DNA from 3 places in the Streptomyces sp. NPDC001843 genome. Region 3 is predicted to be linked to each of the others. Evidence: riboswitches for the same ligand, from Rfam matches in the RefSeq annotation. Region 3 holds a riboswitch; each other region holds the start of a gene.
What was found. Region 3 has a riboswitch for S-adenosylmethionine ahead of ACFYZQ_RS01560 (aminotransferase class V-fold PLP-dependent enzyme). Riboswitches for the same ligand answer to the same signal wherever they lie in the genome.

Region 1 (4,582 bases), on a different contig from region 3:
AACTCCGCCCGCCCGGCATGGACAAGGGCGTCGCCCTGCTGGAGTACGTTCGCGAGGCCGGCGCCGAGGCCGTCCTCTACGCGGGCGACGACCTGGGCGACCTCCCCGCCTTCGCCGCCGTCGACAAACTGCGCTCCGACGGCGTCCCCGGCCTCCTCGTCTGCAGCGGCAGCACGGAGGTCACGGAGCTCGCGGAACGCGCGGACCTGGTGGTGGACGGCCCCGAGGGCGTCGTGTCCCTGCTGCGCGGGCTTGCGGCGGCACTCGGCTGAGACCCGAGGCAACCGACCGGTGCCCGCTGGGCGTGTCCGGCCGGTTGCCAGGCAGTCGAGCGGTTGCCTGCCGGATCCGTCCGACCGACTGCCGGGTCCGTCCGTCGCCCGGCGGGCCGCCCAGCGACTGCCCGCCGGGCCTGCCCGGCCCGCCCCGCCACGGGGCAGCGAGTGTCCCGCCCCGCGTCAGTCCTCCAGTGCGTGCAGTTGGTCCAGGAACCACTGGGCCGGAGGCAAGGCCGTGGCCGCCGCAGTGAGGCGCTTGGTGCGCTCGGCGCGCTCGCCGTCGGACATGGTGAGCGCCTGGTGGAGGGCGTGCGCCGTGCCGGCGATGTCGTACGGGTTCACCGTCACCGCGTCCTCGCCCAGCTCCTCGTACGCGCCGGCCTCCCGGGACAGCACCAGCGCGCAGCCCTCGTCGGAGACGACCGGGACCTCCTTGGCGACCAGGTTCATGCCGTCCCGGATGGGGTTGACCAGGGCGACGTCGGCCAGCCGGTACGCGGCCAGGGAGCGGGCGAAGTCGTCCTTGACGTGGAGGACGACCGGGGTCCAGCCCGGGGTGCCGTACGCGGCGTTGATCTCCTCCGCCACCCGTTGCACCTCGGCGGTGTAGTCGCGGTACACCGCGAGGTCCTGCCGGGAGGGGTAGGCGAACGCCACGTGCACCACCCGCTCGCGCCACTCCGGGTGGTCGTCGAGGAGCTCACGGTAGGCCAGCAGCCCGCGCACGATGTTCTTCGACAGCTCCGTGCGGTCGACCCGGACGATCGTCTTGCGTGCCCTGCCGTCGGGCGCCGTACCGATCTCCGTCCGCAGCGCCGTCATCCGCTCGTCCACGTCCGGCCGGTGCGCCCGCTGCCGCAGGAAGTCCGCGTCCGCGCCCAGACCGTGCACCCCGATCCGAGTGCCGGACACGGCGTCGGCCCCGAGGACGGCTTCGCAGCAGGCGGTGAACGCGTCCGCCCAGCGCTGGGTGAGGAAGCCCGCCCGGTCCGCGCCCAGGATCCCGCCGAGCAGTTCGGCGGCGATGTCGTCGGGGAGCAGCCGGAAGTAGTCCGGCGGCGCCCACGGGGTGTGCGAGAAGTGGCCGATGCGCAGGTCGGGGCGGAGTTCCCGGAGCATCCGGGGAGCCAGCGCCAGGTGGTAGTCCTGGACGACCACCACCGCGCCCTGCGCCGCCTCCTCGGCCAGGGCTTCGGCGAACGCCCGGTTGTAGGCCTCGTAGGACGCCCACTGGCGACGGAACTCCGCGTCCAGGACGGGCTCCAGCGGGGTCTGGTACAGCATGTGGTGGACGAACCACAGCACCGAGTTGGCGATGCCGTTGTACGCGTCGGAGAACACCGTCGCGTCGATGTCGATCATGCGGACCTGCTGCCCGCCGGTCGCGTCCTCGGAGAGCCGCCGACCGCCGTGGGAGCGGCGCACCGCCTCCCGGTCGGCGTCGCTCAGCGCGGCGCACACCCAGAGCGCGTTCGCGTCCGGGCCGATGGCCGACAGCCCGGACACCAGTCCGCCGCCACCCCGCTTGGCGTGCAGCGAACCGTCCTCGCGGACTTCGTACGAAACCGGGCCGCGATTGGACGCGACCAGCACCTCAGCACCGTGCGTGGAAGCCATGAGTCTCAACCTAGCCCGGCCCGGAAACGCTCAAACGTACGGTTCCCTCCCCGGCGGAGTGACACGGCCGGGGTCAGGCCACCCGGCGCGCGGCGTACTCGGCGATCTCCGCCATCGGCGGCCGCTCCTCCGTGTCCACGGAGTAGGTGCGCGGCTCGAAGCCCTCCTCGCCCCGCTCGAACTGGGTGAGCGAGGGCCGGACGAGGTGGCCGCGGGCCAGGCGGAGCTGGGCGGTGCGGTAGATGGCGGCGGCCATCCGGCCGAGCGCCTGCCCGTCCTGGTGGCGGTGCTTGCGCACCCCGACGTCCACCTGGGCCAGGGCGTCCAGGCCCACCAGGTGCAGGGCGTCGACCAGCATGCCCAGTTCCACCCCGTACCCGACGGGGAAGGGCAGCTGCTCCAGCAGCGAGCGGCGGGCCGCGTACTCACCGCCGAGCGGCTGCACGAACCCCGCAAGCTGCGGCCAGTGCATGTTGAGCAGCGGGCGCGCCATCAGCTCGGTGACCCGGCCGCCCTGGCCCGCGGTCCCGGCGAGCGGACGGTCGTACATGCCCTTGACCAGGTCCACGTCCGGGTCGGTCAGCAGCGGGCCGACGATCCCCGAGACGAAGTCGGAGGAGAACTCCTTCAGGTCGGCGTCGATGAAGCAGACGATGTCCCCCTCGGTGACGAGGAGCGAACGCCACAGCACCTCGCCCTTGCCGGGCACGGCCGGTATCCGCGGCAGGACGTCGTCGCGGTGGACGACCCGGGCGCCCGCCGCGGCGGCCACCTCGGAGGTGCGGTCGGTGGACCCCGAGTCGACGACCACGATCTCGTCGACGAGCGGGGTCTGCTGCATCAGGTCGTGGCGGATGATCGCGACGATGTCGCCGACCGTCTCCTCCTCGTTGAGCGCGGGCAGCACGACACTGACCGACTGGCCCGTGCGCTGCTTCGCGGCCAGGATCTGGTGGAGCGGGCGATCGGTCACGGACCAGGAGCGGGTGCTCAGCCAGCGCTCGACTTCTTCCAGCACGGTGGGCGGCTCCTCACTGTTTGTCTCGCGGTTCGGACGACTATCTCAACTGTCCCGGCCTTCGGTTACAGTCTTGAACAACGCGGATGACCATCGCATGTCCGAGGTCACCGTTGTTCACAACCGCACACACAACCGCATACCGCTCATCCAGAGGGGCAGAGGGACACGGCCCGATGAAGCCCCGGCAACCCTCCAGTCGGTTCTCGTAGATCAGTTGGACCAGTCCTGATCGTTCCGCGAGGCTCCCGGCTAGGGAAGGTGCCAAATCCGTCTCACGGCGAGATGCGTCGTGAGGAAGATGAGGAGAAAGGGCCTCGCCTCACATGGCTGTGCAGACTGCTGCAAGCACCACCGACTCCACCGTAGACCTCGGCCCCGCCGCTGCTCTGAGCTGCCGCGAGTGCGGCCACCGGGTACCGCTCGGACCGGTCTTCGCCTGCGAGGAGTGTTTCGGCCCGCTCGAGATCGCCTACGACTTCTCGGCCTACGAAACCGAGGAGCTGAGGAAGCGGATCGAGGCGGGACCCGCGAACATCTGGCGCTACGCACCCCTGCTGCCCGTCCCGGCGGACGTGGCGACCAAGCCCAACATCAACCCCGGCTGGACCCAGCTCGTCCAGGCCGACAACCTCGCCCGTGAGCTCGGCATCGAGGCTTCGCACCTGTACGTGAAGGACGACTCCGGCAACCCGACGCACTCCTTCAAGGACCGTGTGGTCGCGCAGGCACTGGAGGCGGCGCGGGCCTTCGGTTTCACCACCCTGTCCTGCTCCTCCACCGGCAACCTGGCCGGCGCGGTCGGTGCCGCGGCGGCCCGGGCCGGCTTCCGTTCCTGCGTGTTCATCCCGCACGACCTGGAGCAGGGCAAGGTCGTCATGGCCGCGGTCTACGGCGGCGAGCTCGTCGGCATCGAGGGCAACTACGACGACGTGAACCGCTTCTGCTCCGAGCTGATCGGCGACCCGGCCGGCGAGGGCTGGGGCTTCGTCAACGTCAACCTGAGGCCGTACTACGCGGAGGGGTCCAAGACCCTGGCGTACGAGATCTGCGAGCAGCTCGGCTGGCGGCTCCCGGACCAGATCGTCGTCCCGATCGCCTCCGGCTCCCAGCTCACCAAGATCGACAAGGGGCTGCAGGAGCTGATCAAGCTCGGCCTCGTCGAGGACCGGCCCTACAAGATCTTCGGCGCCCAGGCCCAGGGCTGCTCGCCGGTGTCGACCGCGTTCAAGGCGGGCCACGACGTGGTGCGCCCGCAGAAGCCCGACACCATCGCCAAGTCCCTCGCCATCGGCAACCCGGCGGACGGGCCGTACGTCCTGGACATCGCGCGCCGCACCGGCGGGGCGGTGGAGGACGTGACGGACGAGCAGGTGGTGGACGCCATCAAGCTGCTCGCCCGCACGGAGGGCATCTTCGCGGAGACGGCGGGCGGTGTGACGGTGGGCGTCACGCGCAAGCTGCTGGAGAACGGCGTCCTCGACCCGACCAAGACGACCGTCGTCCTCAACACGGGCGACGGCCTGAAGACCCTGGACGCGGTGGCAGGCACCGGCCTGACCGCCACGATCCGCCCGAACCTCGACTCCTTCCGAGAGGCTGGCCTGGCATGAGCGTGACCGTCCGCATCCCCACCATCCTGCGCACCTACACGGGCGGCCAGGCAGAG
Region 2 (4,582 bases), on a different contig from region 3:
GCCCGGTGGCCAGGGTGGCGACCGTGGTCGCCGCGGTGATGCCGCGTATCAGGCTGCGTCGGGAGAAGTGGCTGGGCATGGCTGTCCTTGTCGTTCGGGACGGGTGATGGTGAGGGGGTTCAGAGGACCCTGCTGAGGAAGTCCCGGGTCCGCTCGTGCTGGGGACGGTCCAACACCTGGGAGGGCGGCCCCTGTTCGACGATCCTTCCGCCGTCGATGAAGACGACCCGGTCGGCGACCTCGCGGGCGAAGCCGATCTCGTGGGTGACGATGACGAGCGTGGTGCCGCTGGTCGCCAGGTCCTTGATGACGGAGAGGACCTCGCCGACGAGTTCGGGGTCGAGCGCCGAGGTCGGCTCGTCGAAGAGGATGATCCCGGGACGCAGCGCGAGGGCGCGGGCGATGGCGACGCGCTGCTGCTGGCCGCCGGACAGCTGCCGCGGGTAGGCGCCGGTACGGTCGCCGAGGCCGACCCGGGTGAGCAGTTCGCGTGCCAGTTCCTGTGCCTGGGCCCTGGTCAGCTTTCCGGTGGCGACGGGGGCGGCGGCGACGTTGTCGAGGACGCTCAGGTGCGGGAAGAGGTTGAAGTTCTGGAAGACGAAACCGATCCGGCCGCGCTGGGCCAGGATGGCGCGCTCGCTGAGTTCCTTCAGCCGCGCCCCGTTCCGCTTCACACCGATCAGCTCGCCGCCGACGCTGACATGGCCCACCTCGGGCTTCTCCAGGTGGTTGATGACCCGCAGCAGGGTCGACTTGCCGGAGCCGGAGGGCCCGAGGATCACGGTGACCTCGCCGGGGCGCACGGTCAGGTCGATGCCGTCCAGGACGCGGTGGGTGCCGTACCACTTGTGGACGTCGTGCACCTCCAGGGCGGCCGGGGTCGTCTCCAGGGTGTCGGTGGCGGTCATACGGTGGCCTCCCTGCGCAGCCGGGCCCGGAAGTCCGCGAGGCCCGCCCGCGCCTTCTGCAGCGGGGTCGGCGGCAGGCTGCGGGTGGCACCGCGGGCGAAGTACCGCTCGACGTAGAACTGGACGACGGACACGACGCTGGTCAGGATCAGGTACCAGACGGTGGCGACGAGCAGCAGCGGCACGATGTCGCCGGGGTAGGTGCTGCCCATGGTCTGCACCGAGCCGAACAGGTCGAGCAGGGAGACGTAGAACACCAGGGACGTGCTCTTGATCAGGCCGATGAGCTGGTTGACGTAGTTCGGGGTGATGGACCTCAGGGCCTGCGGGAAGACGATCCGGGTGAACTGGTAGCCCTTGGGCAGACCGAGTGCGGCCGCCGCCTCGTGCTGGCCCTGGTCGACGGAGAGGATGCCACCGCGCACGACCTCGGCCGCGTACGCCGCCTCGTTGAGGCTGAGGCCGATGACGGCGACCGTCATGTCGGTGGCCAGCTTCGACTCGTCGAAGGTGACGAAGGCCGGCCCGAAGGGGATGCCGAGGCTCAGCGTCTTGTACAGGGCTGAGAAGTTGTAGAGGAAGATCAGGACGACGATCAGCGGGACCGAGCGGAACAGCCAGGTGTAGGTCCAGCTCACCGCCCGGAGCACCGGGCTGCCGGACAGCCGGCCGAGGGCCAGCACGATGCCGCCGAGCAGACCCAGCACGGCGCTGAGCGCGGCCGCTTCGAGGGTGACGACGAGCCCGTCGAGGATCGTGGGACGCAGGAACCAGTAGCGGAAGCGGTCCCACTGGTAGAAGGGGTTCGTGGCCAGTCCGTGCAGGATCTGTGCGACGAGCACGAGGACGACGGCGGTGACGATCCACCGTCCGGGCCGCCGCAACGGCTGAACGCGCTGTGCTACGAAGGCCTTTGACGGTGTTTCGGCGGGTGGTGCCTCGGCGAGGGACACGGCTGCGCCTGGGGGTTCACTCATGGCGGGCTCCGGGGATTCGGACACCCCGGGACCGCGGCGGACCGGACGCGGGCCGCTACGGCGCTGGGGCACGAGGCGGCACACGGGAACGCACGGGAACCGGGGGCTGGTCGGACGACGGCACACCGTACGGACGGTGTCCGTCAGGACGCGGGGGCCGGCTGGGAGGTGGGGTCAGCCCCGACAGCGGGCACGGCCCGGTGCGGTACACAGTGCGCTGTTGACCCGGAGCAGGTCGACGGCACGATCGGCGACGAGGAGTCCGGCGTACGGCGGTACGCAGCCCTGGGTACGGCCCGTGGCCGTCCTGGGAGCTGCGTACATGGCGTCACCTGTCACTGTTCCGGCCCCAGGGGGCCCTCGCGCTTACCGAAGTCGTCGTCCGGTCCGGTCGTCACCTGGGGCACCCCACCGCGATGCGAGGGTTGCCGGTCAGCGAGCCAGGGCTTGGCGCTGACGCTCATGACCTTCTGAGCTGCAAGTAATGCAGTCGGCCGTTCCAATGTCAACGGCCGTCCGAGGAGTGGACCTGGCTGACCCGGTCTCACCTGCGGTAAGAGCCCTGCGGGTCCGTGGCGTGCCCCGTCCAGTCCAGGATCTGGACGGCCGCTCCGGCGGCCTCCAGGCCCTGGCAGTGGCCGTGGTGACGGAGTGCGATGCCGTCCAGGTCGAGGTGGGTCCCGAAGGCGGGGTGGGCCGCCAGGCGCCGGGCGTAGGCCCACAGCACCGGGTACCCGGCGATGCGGTGCACGGCACCGGCGTCGAGGTGGCAGCGGTGCACGGTGTCCAACTGCACCAGGGCCACCCAGAGTTCGACGTCGGCGGCGGTGAGCCGGCCGGCGACGAGGTACTCCTCGCCGTCCAGATACCGCTCCAGCCTGCCCAGCGTGTCCAGCAGCAGATCGAGTGCGGCGGCACGCTGCGCGGGATCCGCGTCGGCCTGTCCGGCGCGCTGCGCGGCCTCCTGGATGCCTTCGGCGCAGAGCCTTTCGACGGCTTCGATCTGGCTCTCGGTGCCGCACGGATACAGCGAGGTGGGGCCGTCCGGGCAGAAGCGGTCGAGGTCGCGCAGGATGTCCGGGGTGTGGGTGCTGACGATGCGCCCTGACCAGTCGTCGCTGAGCACCGGGGCGAGGGCCGGCCCGGTGTAGTGGTGTGCGCTCGCCTCGTACAGCGGACCCAGGGCCGAGTGGCCGCCGCCGGGACGGTCCGGTACGGCCGGCAGGAGCGTGACCGGGCATTCGTGGTCGAGGCCGAGCAGGCTGTGCCCTATGGCCAGGCGCAGCCCGTCGGGACAGGCGGTGGAGAGATGGAGCCGGTAGCGGTGCGGCACGGCGTGGTGGCCGCTGCGCGCGTCCCGGCCGAGGCGACCCCGGAAGACGGGGACGGTGCGGTGGGCGGACGGGACGGCGGCGAGCGGTGTGATGGACATGCGTCTCCCCGGGAGCGGGCGCGCGGACGTACGCGCGGCGGAAGCGTCGTCGGACAGTGGGCGCCAGGGTGTGCGGGAGGGTCCGGGGTGCCCGGACGGGCCGGGCGGGTCAGGGGGTCGCCCGGGACCGGCTCAGGAGGCTGATCGCGCGCTGCAGACACGCAGCAGGTCGATGTGCCGGCGGGAGGTGAGCAGGGGCGAGGTCGGCGTACGGCTCACTCGGCTGGTGACCGTCTCCAAGCGCCTCATGCTTCCCTACCTGTTCACTAGGATTCCCATCTGGAGTGTCGATCCGGCTCGGGGCGACGTCAAGGGGGCGTCCACCCCTGGGACACCGGACGGGTGAACGGGACGGGGCCGCGCCGTGGCCTCGGCGACCACCACGCCCCCCATATCGACGTATCGCAGGGCCGGCGCACGGTGGACTGGAGGCGGGCGGACCCCAGGACGCAGGCATCTGTCCGGGCTCGGCGATATGTGACATAGTACTGATGTGGCGAAGCGACTGACCTGCGATGTCGTGGTGGTCGGCGCCGGGATGACGGGCGCGGCCTGCGCGTGGTACGCGGCGCGGGCGGGCCTGGACGTCGTCCTCGTCGACCGGGGTCCGGTGGCCGGCGGCACGACCGGCGCGGGCGAGGGCAATCTGCTCGTCTCCGACAAGGAACCGGGACCTGAGCTGGAACTCGCCCTGCTGTCCGCCCGGTTGTGGTCGGAGCTGGCCCGTGAGGACGGTCCGGGCTTCGAGTACGAGGCGAAGGGCGGCGTCGTCGTGGCCGCGACGCCCGGTGACCTCGCCGCTCTTGCCGGCTTCGCCGACGCCCAGCGGGCCGCCGGTGTCACCGCGGTGCCCGTCGACGCCGACGGGCTCCCCGACCTCGAACCGCATCTGGCACCCGGACTCGCCGGCGCCGTGCACTACCCCCAGGACGCCCAGGTCATGCCGGCCCTGGCCGCCGCCCGTCTGGTCCGCGCCTCGGGTGCCCGGCTGCGCACCGGATGGACGGTGACCGGCGTGCTGCGCACGGCCCGGGGGGCGGTGCTCGGTGTGCGCACCGACCGGGGGGACGTCCACGCGCCGACCGTGGTGAACGCCGCCGGGACCTGGGGCGGCGACCTGGCCCGCCTCGCCGGCGTCCACCTTCCCGTCCTCCCGAGGCGCGGCTTCGTGCTGGTCACCGAGCCGCTGCCCCGGCTGGTGCGGCACAAGGTGTACGCCGCGGACTACGTGGCCGACGTGGCCAGCGACTCGGCCGCGCTGCAGA
Region 3 (4,582 bases):
CGTTCACGAACCGCTCCACGTGCTCGTCCGGCGTTCCCGCGCCGAAGCTGACGCGGATGGCGTTGAGGGACTTCTCGCCGGGCGCGGCCTCGGGGGCGCCGCACTCGCCCTGTGTCTGCGGGTCGCTGCCCAGCAGGGTGCGGACGAGGGGGTGGGCGCAGAACAGGCCGTCGCGGACGCCGATGCCGTACTCGGCGGAGAGCGCGGCGGCGAAGTGGGAGCTGTTCCAGCCCTCGACGACGAACGAGATGACGCCGACGCGCGGGGCGTCGTCGCCGAAGAGGGACAGGACCCGGACTTCCGGGATCTCGGCGAGGCCCGCGCGGACCTTCGCGATCAGGTGCTGCTCGCGGGCGACCAGGGCGTCGAAGCCCGCCTCGTCGAGCGCCTTGCAGGCCGAGGCGATGGAGTAGGCGCCGATGACGTTCGGGGAGCCGGCCTCGTGGCGGGCCGCGCTGTCGTGCCACTCCACGTCCACTCCCCCGTCGTCACGCCGGGTGACCTTGCGGCTGGCGCCGCCGCCCGCGAGGTACGGCTCGGCCGCGCGCAGCCAGTCGGCGCGGCCGGCCAGCACACCGGAGCCGAACGGGGCGTACAGCTTGTGCCCGGAGAAGGCGACCCAGTCGACGTCCAGCTCCCTGAGGCTCACCGGGTGGTGCGGGGCGAGCTGGGCGGCGTCCAGGACGATCCGGGCGCCGTGCGCGTGGGCGGCGGCGGCCAGCTCGCGGACCGGCCACAGTTCGCCGGTGACGTTGGAGGCGCCGGTGACGCAGACCAGGGCCGGGCCGTAGCCCCCTTCGATCGACACAGTGCGCTCGGCGAGGGCCCGCTCCAGCGTGTCGACGGCCTGCCGCGGGCTGCGGGGGGCGTCGAGGTAGGTGACCCGTGCGTCCTGCCAGGGCAGCAGGGAGGCGTGGTGCTCGGTCTCGAAGACGAAGACCTGGCAGTCGGCGGGGAGCGCGCGGGCCAGGAGGTTCAGCGAGTCCGTGGTCGACCGGGTGAAGACGACCTGGTCGTCCGCCCGGCAGCCGAGGAAGTCGGCGACGGTCTTCCGGGCGTTCTCGAAGAGGTCCGTGGAGAGCTGCGAGAGGTATCCGGCGCCCCGGTGCACGCTGCCGTAGTACGGGGCGTACGCGGCCACGTCGTCCCAGACCCGCTGGAGCGCGGGGGCGCTGGCCGCGTAGTCGAGCGCGGCGTAGGTGACCTCGCCACCCGTGACGAGCGGAACGGTGACATCACGGCCCAGAACGGGCAGCGGGGCACAGACGGACTGGTCGGCGGCAACGGCGGAGACGGACATGGGTGTACTCCCGTGAAGGCAGGCGGAACTCACCGCACGAGCGGACGGCGCTCAAGCACGGATGAGGTGAAAAGGGGGATGCGGAGGCGGGGCTCGACGCCCTAGCGCATTCGCTTGCTCACGGAAGGCTCCCTCGTCGACCAGGACCCCTGGTGTGCGAGGGGTCCGCGCTTGCCGTAGACCTCGCTGCCTACGGCCTGGTCTTCACCCGGGGCACCCCGCCACGGACGGAGGGTTGCCGGACAGTCGGCCGGGGCCGAATGACTGTCACTCATGACCTGGTCAGAGAAAGTACGTGGGCTGATCACCGTCCGCAACTCGTGTCCGGATGGCGGGACGGCGGTCCTTGGGCCGGGTTCACCGCACGGCGTGGTGTCCGTGGTGCCGGGACCAGCGGACGCCGAACAGCACCAGGTCGGCCACCAGGATGACCGCGCCGATGACCAGGAGCCAGAACAGCCCGTGCGCCGCCACGCCGATGAGTCCCAGGATGATCGCCACGAGGATCAGGAACAGGAAGAGCGCCATGGGTGACCACATCCTCCGACGGGTCGGTCAGCCGCGCGCGAGACGGCGCCCGCGTTCGGCAGCGGCCTCGTAGGGCCTGTCGTAGTGTTCGTAGATCTCGTGCTCCCGCTCGACCGGCAGGACGTCGTCCATGCCGATGGACGGTGCCTTCTTCACCTGCCCCCTGGGGTGGGCCACCTTCACGTACCCGGGTCCGAGGGTCGCCTCGTCGAGGGGGACGAAGACGAGCCGGTGCCGGGTCGGCAGTCCGGTGCGGACGGTGACCATGGCAGGCGTGTCGGTGGTGGTGTCCACGTAGACCGCTTCCAGGGCGCCGATCTTGCGGCCCCTGGGATCGATCACGTCGCGGTTGCGCCACTCGCGGATATCGGCTGAGTGGATCATGCCTAGCTCCTTGCGGCCCGTGTTCCCGGGCACCCCACGCCGAGACGGAGCGGCCGCGGGACCGCTTTGTCACGGTTTCACTGTACTCCCGCGGCTGCCCGGCGTTACTCGTTGCTCGCCGCCACCCAGCGGTCGAGGGTCCGCCTGGCCGATCCCGAGTCGATCGACTCGGCCGCCTTGCGCATCCCGGCACGCAACTGCTCGGCCAGCGGTTCCCGCGTCGGGTCCAGGGCCACCAGCGCCGCCGCCGAGTTGAGCAGGACGGCGTCGCGGACGGGGCCCGTCTCGCCGTCGAGCAGGCGCAGCGCCACGTCGGCGTTGTACGACGGGTCACCGCCGCGCAGCGCCTCCACCGGCACCAGCTCGATGCCGACGTCCCGCGGGTCGAAGGTCTCCTCGGTGACCTTGCCGTCCCTGACCACCCAGACGTGGGAGGTGGACGTCGTGGTCAGCTCGTCGAGGCCGTCGTCGCCGCGGAAGACGAGCGAGGAGTTGCCGCGTCCGGCCAGGACGCCCGCGATCATCGGCGCCAGGCGGGGGTCGGCGACGCCGACCGCCTGCGCCTTCACCTTCGCCGGGTTGGTCAGCGGCCCGAGTGCGTTGAAGACCGTCCGGATGCCCAACTGGCCGCGGGCGGCGGCCACATGGCGCAGCGCCGGGTGGAACTTCACCGCGAAGCAGAAGGTGATGCCCGCCTCCTCCGCGACCTCGGCCACCCGCTGTGGCGTCAGGTCCAGATTGACGCCCAGCTTCTCCAGTACGTCGGACGAGCCCGAGGCCGACGAGGCGGCCCGGTTGCCGTGTTTGACGACCTTCGCGCCCGTTCCGGCCACCACGAGCGCCGACATCGTGGAGATGTTCACCGTCTTCGCGCCGTCGCCACCGGTGCCGACGATGTCGACCGTGCGGCCCGACACCTCGATCACGTTGGCGTGCTCGTACATCGCCCGGACCACGCCGGTGATCTCCTCGACGGTCTCGCCCTTGGCGCGCAGCGCCACCACGAAGCCGGCGATCTGCGCGTCGGTCGCCTCGCCGCGCATGATCTGGTCCATCGCCCAGGCCGTCGCGTCGGCGCTCTGGTCACGGCCGTACAGCAGGGCGTTCAGTACCTCGGGCCAGGAACGGCCCGCCGCGGTGTCGCCTCCAGCGGGGGTCACAGCGCTCATAGCCGCTCCTGATCGGTCGTAGCAGGGTGTGACCCCACCCTATCCAGCCGGGGGCATGGCGAAGGGCCCCGTCCGAACACCGGACGGGGCCCTTCGCGCGTGGCGTGGCGTGCGCAGCGATCAGTGGTGGCCGTGGCCGCTCGTGATCTCCTTGTACTCCTCGACGGTCGGCTTCGGGATCTGGTTGTCCTCGCCGTAGTAGGCGTTGCTGAGCTTGGCGCGCAGCTTCTCGCCGCCCTTGATCTTCCGCTCGACGCCGTTCTCGTCGACGGCGGGGCCGATCTGGGCCGGCTCGTACTGGTGGTGGGCCGTGAGGGTGTGCAGCTGCTCCTGGCTGAGCGGCTCGTGGACCTCGATGAACTCACCGTGCGGCAGGCGCTTGATGATGCCGGTCTCCCGGCCGTGCAGCACCTTGTCGCGGTCGCGGCGCTGCAGTCCGAGGCAGATCCGCTTGGTGACGATGAACGCGACGACCGGTCCGACGAAGAAGCCGATCCGGACGAACCAGGTGACGGCGTTGATCGACAGGTGGAAGTGCGTGGCCCACAGGTCGTTGCCGCCGCCGACCAGACCGATCATGTACACCGTCACCCAGGCGACACCGAAACCGGTGCGCGTGGGGGCGTTGCGCGGGCGGTCCAGGATGTGGTGCTCGCTCTTGTCGCCGGTGACCCAGGACTCGATGAACGGGTAGACCGCGATCGCCGCCAGCACCAGGCCGAAGAGGACCAGCGGGATGAACACGCCCAGGACGAGCGTGTGACCCCAGAAGTTGATCTCCCAGCCGGGCATGTAGCGGACCAGACCCTCGGCGAAGCCCATGTACCAGTCGGGCTGGGCGCCGGTGGACACCTGGTCCGGGCGGTAGGGGCCCATGGCCCAGATCGGGTTGATCTGGGCGACCGCCGCGATGGCCGCGATGATGCCGAAGACCAGGAAGAAGAAGCCTCCGGCCTTGGCCATGTAGACCGGCAGCAGCGGCATGCCGACGACGTTGTTGTTCGTCTTGCCGGGGCCCGCGAACTGCGTGTGCTTGTGGTAGAAGACCAGGATCAGGTGGCCCACGACCAGGCCGAGCATGATGCCCGGCAGCAGCAGGATGTGGATCGAGTAGAACCGGGCCACGAAGTCGTGGCCGGGGAACTCGCCGCCGAAGAGGAAGAACGAGATGTACGTGCCGACGATCGGCATGGACAGGATC

Region 1: another riboswitch for S-adenosylmethionine. It lies ahead of thrC (threonine synthase); the one in region 3 lies ahead of ACFYZQ_RS01560 (aminotransferase class V-fold PLP-dependent enzyme).
Region 2: another riboswitch for S-adenosylmethionine. It lies ahead of ACFYZQ_RS26720 (amino acid ABC transporter permease); the one in region 3 lies ahead of ACFYZQ_RS01560 (aminotransferase class V-fold PLP-dependent enzyme).

The regions. Positions count from the first base shown of each region.
Region 1 is NZ_JBIATQ010000014.1:113,793-118,374, reverse strand. Features, by position in the region: gene otsB (trehalose-phosphatase) at 1-272, shown strand, start outside; gene ACFYZQ_RS31130 (trehalose-6-phosphate synthase) at 459-1,895, opposite strand; gene ACFYZQ_RS31125 (glucosyl-3-phosphoglycerate synthase) at 1,969-2,913, opposite strand; SAM riboswitch class I at 3,057-3,221, shown strand; gene thrC (threonine synthase) at 3,240-4,526, shown strand; gene ACFYZQ_RS31115 (MoaD/ThiS family protein) at 4,523-4,582, shown strand, end outside.
Region 2 is NZ_JBIATQ010000011.1:107,896-112,477, reverse strand. Features, by position in the region: gene ACFYZQ_RS26730 (ABC transporter substrate-binding protein) at 1-79, opposite strand, end outside; gene ACFYZQ_RS26725 (amino acid ABC transporter ATP-binding protein) at 120-908, opposite strand; gene ACFYZQ_RS26720 (amino acid ABC transporter permease) at 905-1,885, opposite strand; SAM riboswitch class IV at 2,243-2,353, opposite strand; gene ACFYZQ_RS26715 (glutathione S-transferase C-terminal domain-containing protein) at 2,430-3,317, opposite strand; gene ACFYZQ_RS26710 (NAD(P)/FAD-dependent oxidoreductase) at 3,811-4,582, shown strand, end outside.
Region 3 is NZ_JBIATQ010000001.1:337,357-341,938, forward strand. Features, by position in the region: gene ACFYZQ_RS01560 (aminotransferase class V-fold PLP-dependent enzyme) at 1-1,300, opposite strand, end outside; SAM riboswitch class IV at 1,463-1,579, opposite strand; gene ACFYZQ_RS01565 (hypothetical protein) at 1,658-1,828, opposite strand; gene ACFYZQ_RS01570 (PRC-barrel domain-containing protein) at 1,856-2,212, opposite strand; gene trpD (anthranilate phosphoribosyltransferase) at 2,317-3,381, opposite strand; gene ACFYZQ_RS01580 (cytochrome bc complex cytochrome b subunit) at 3,502-4,582, opposite strand, start outside.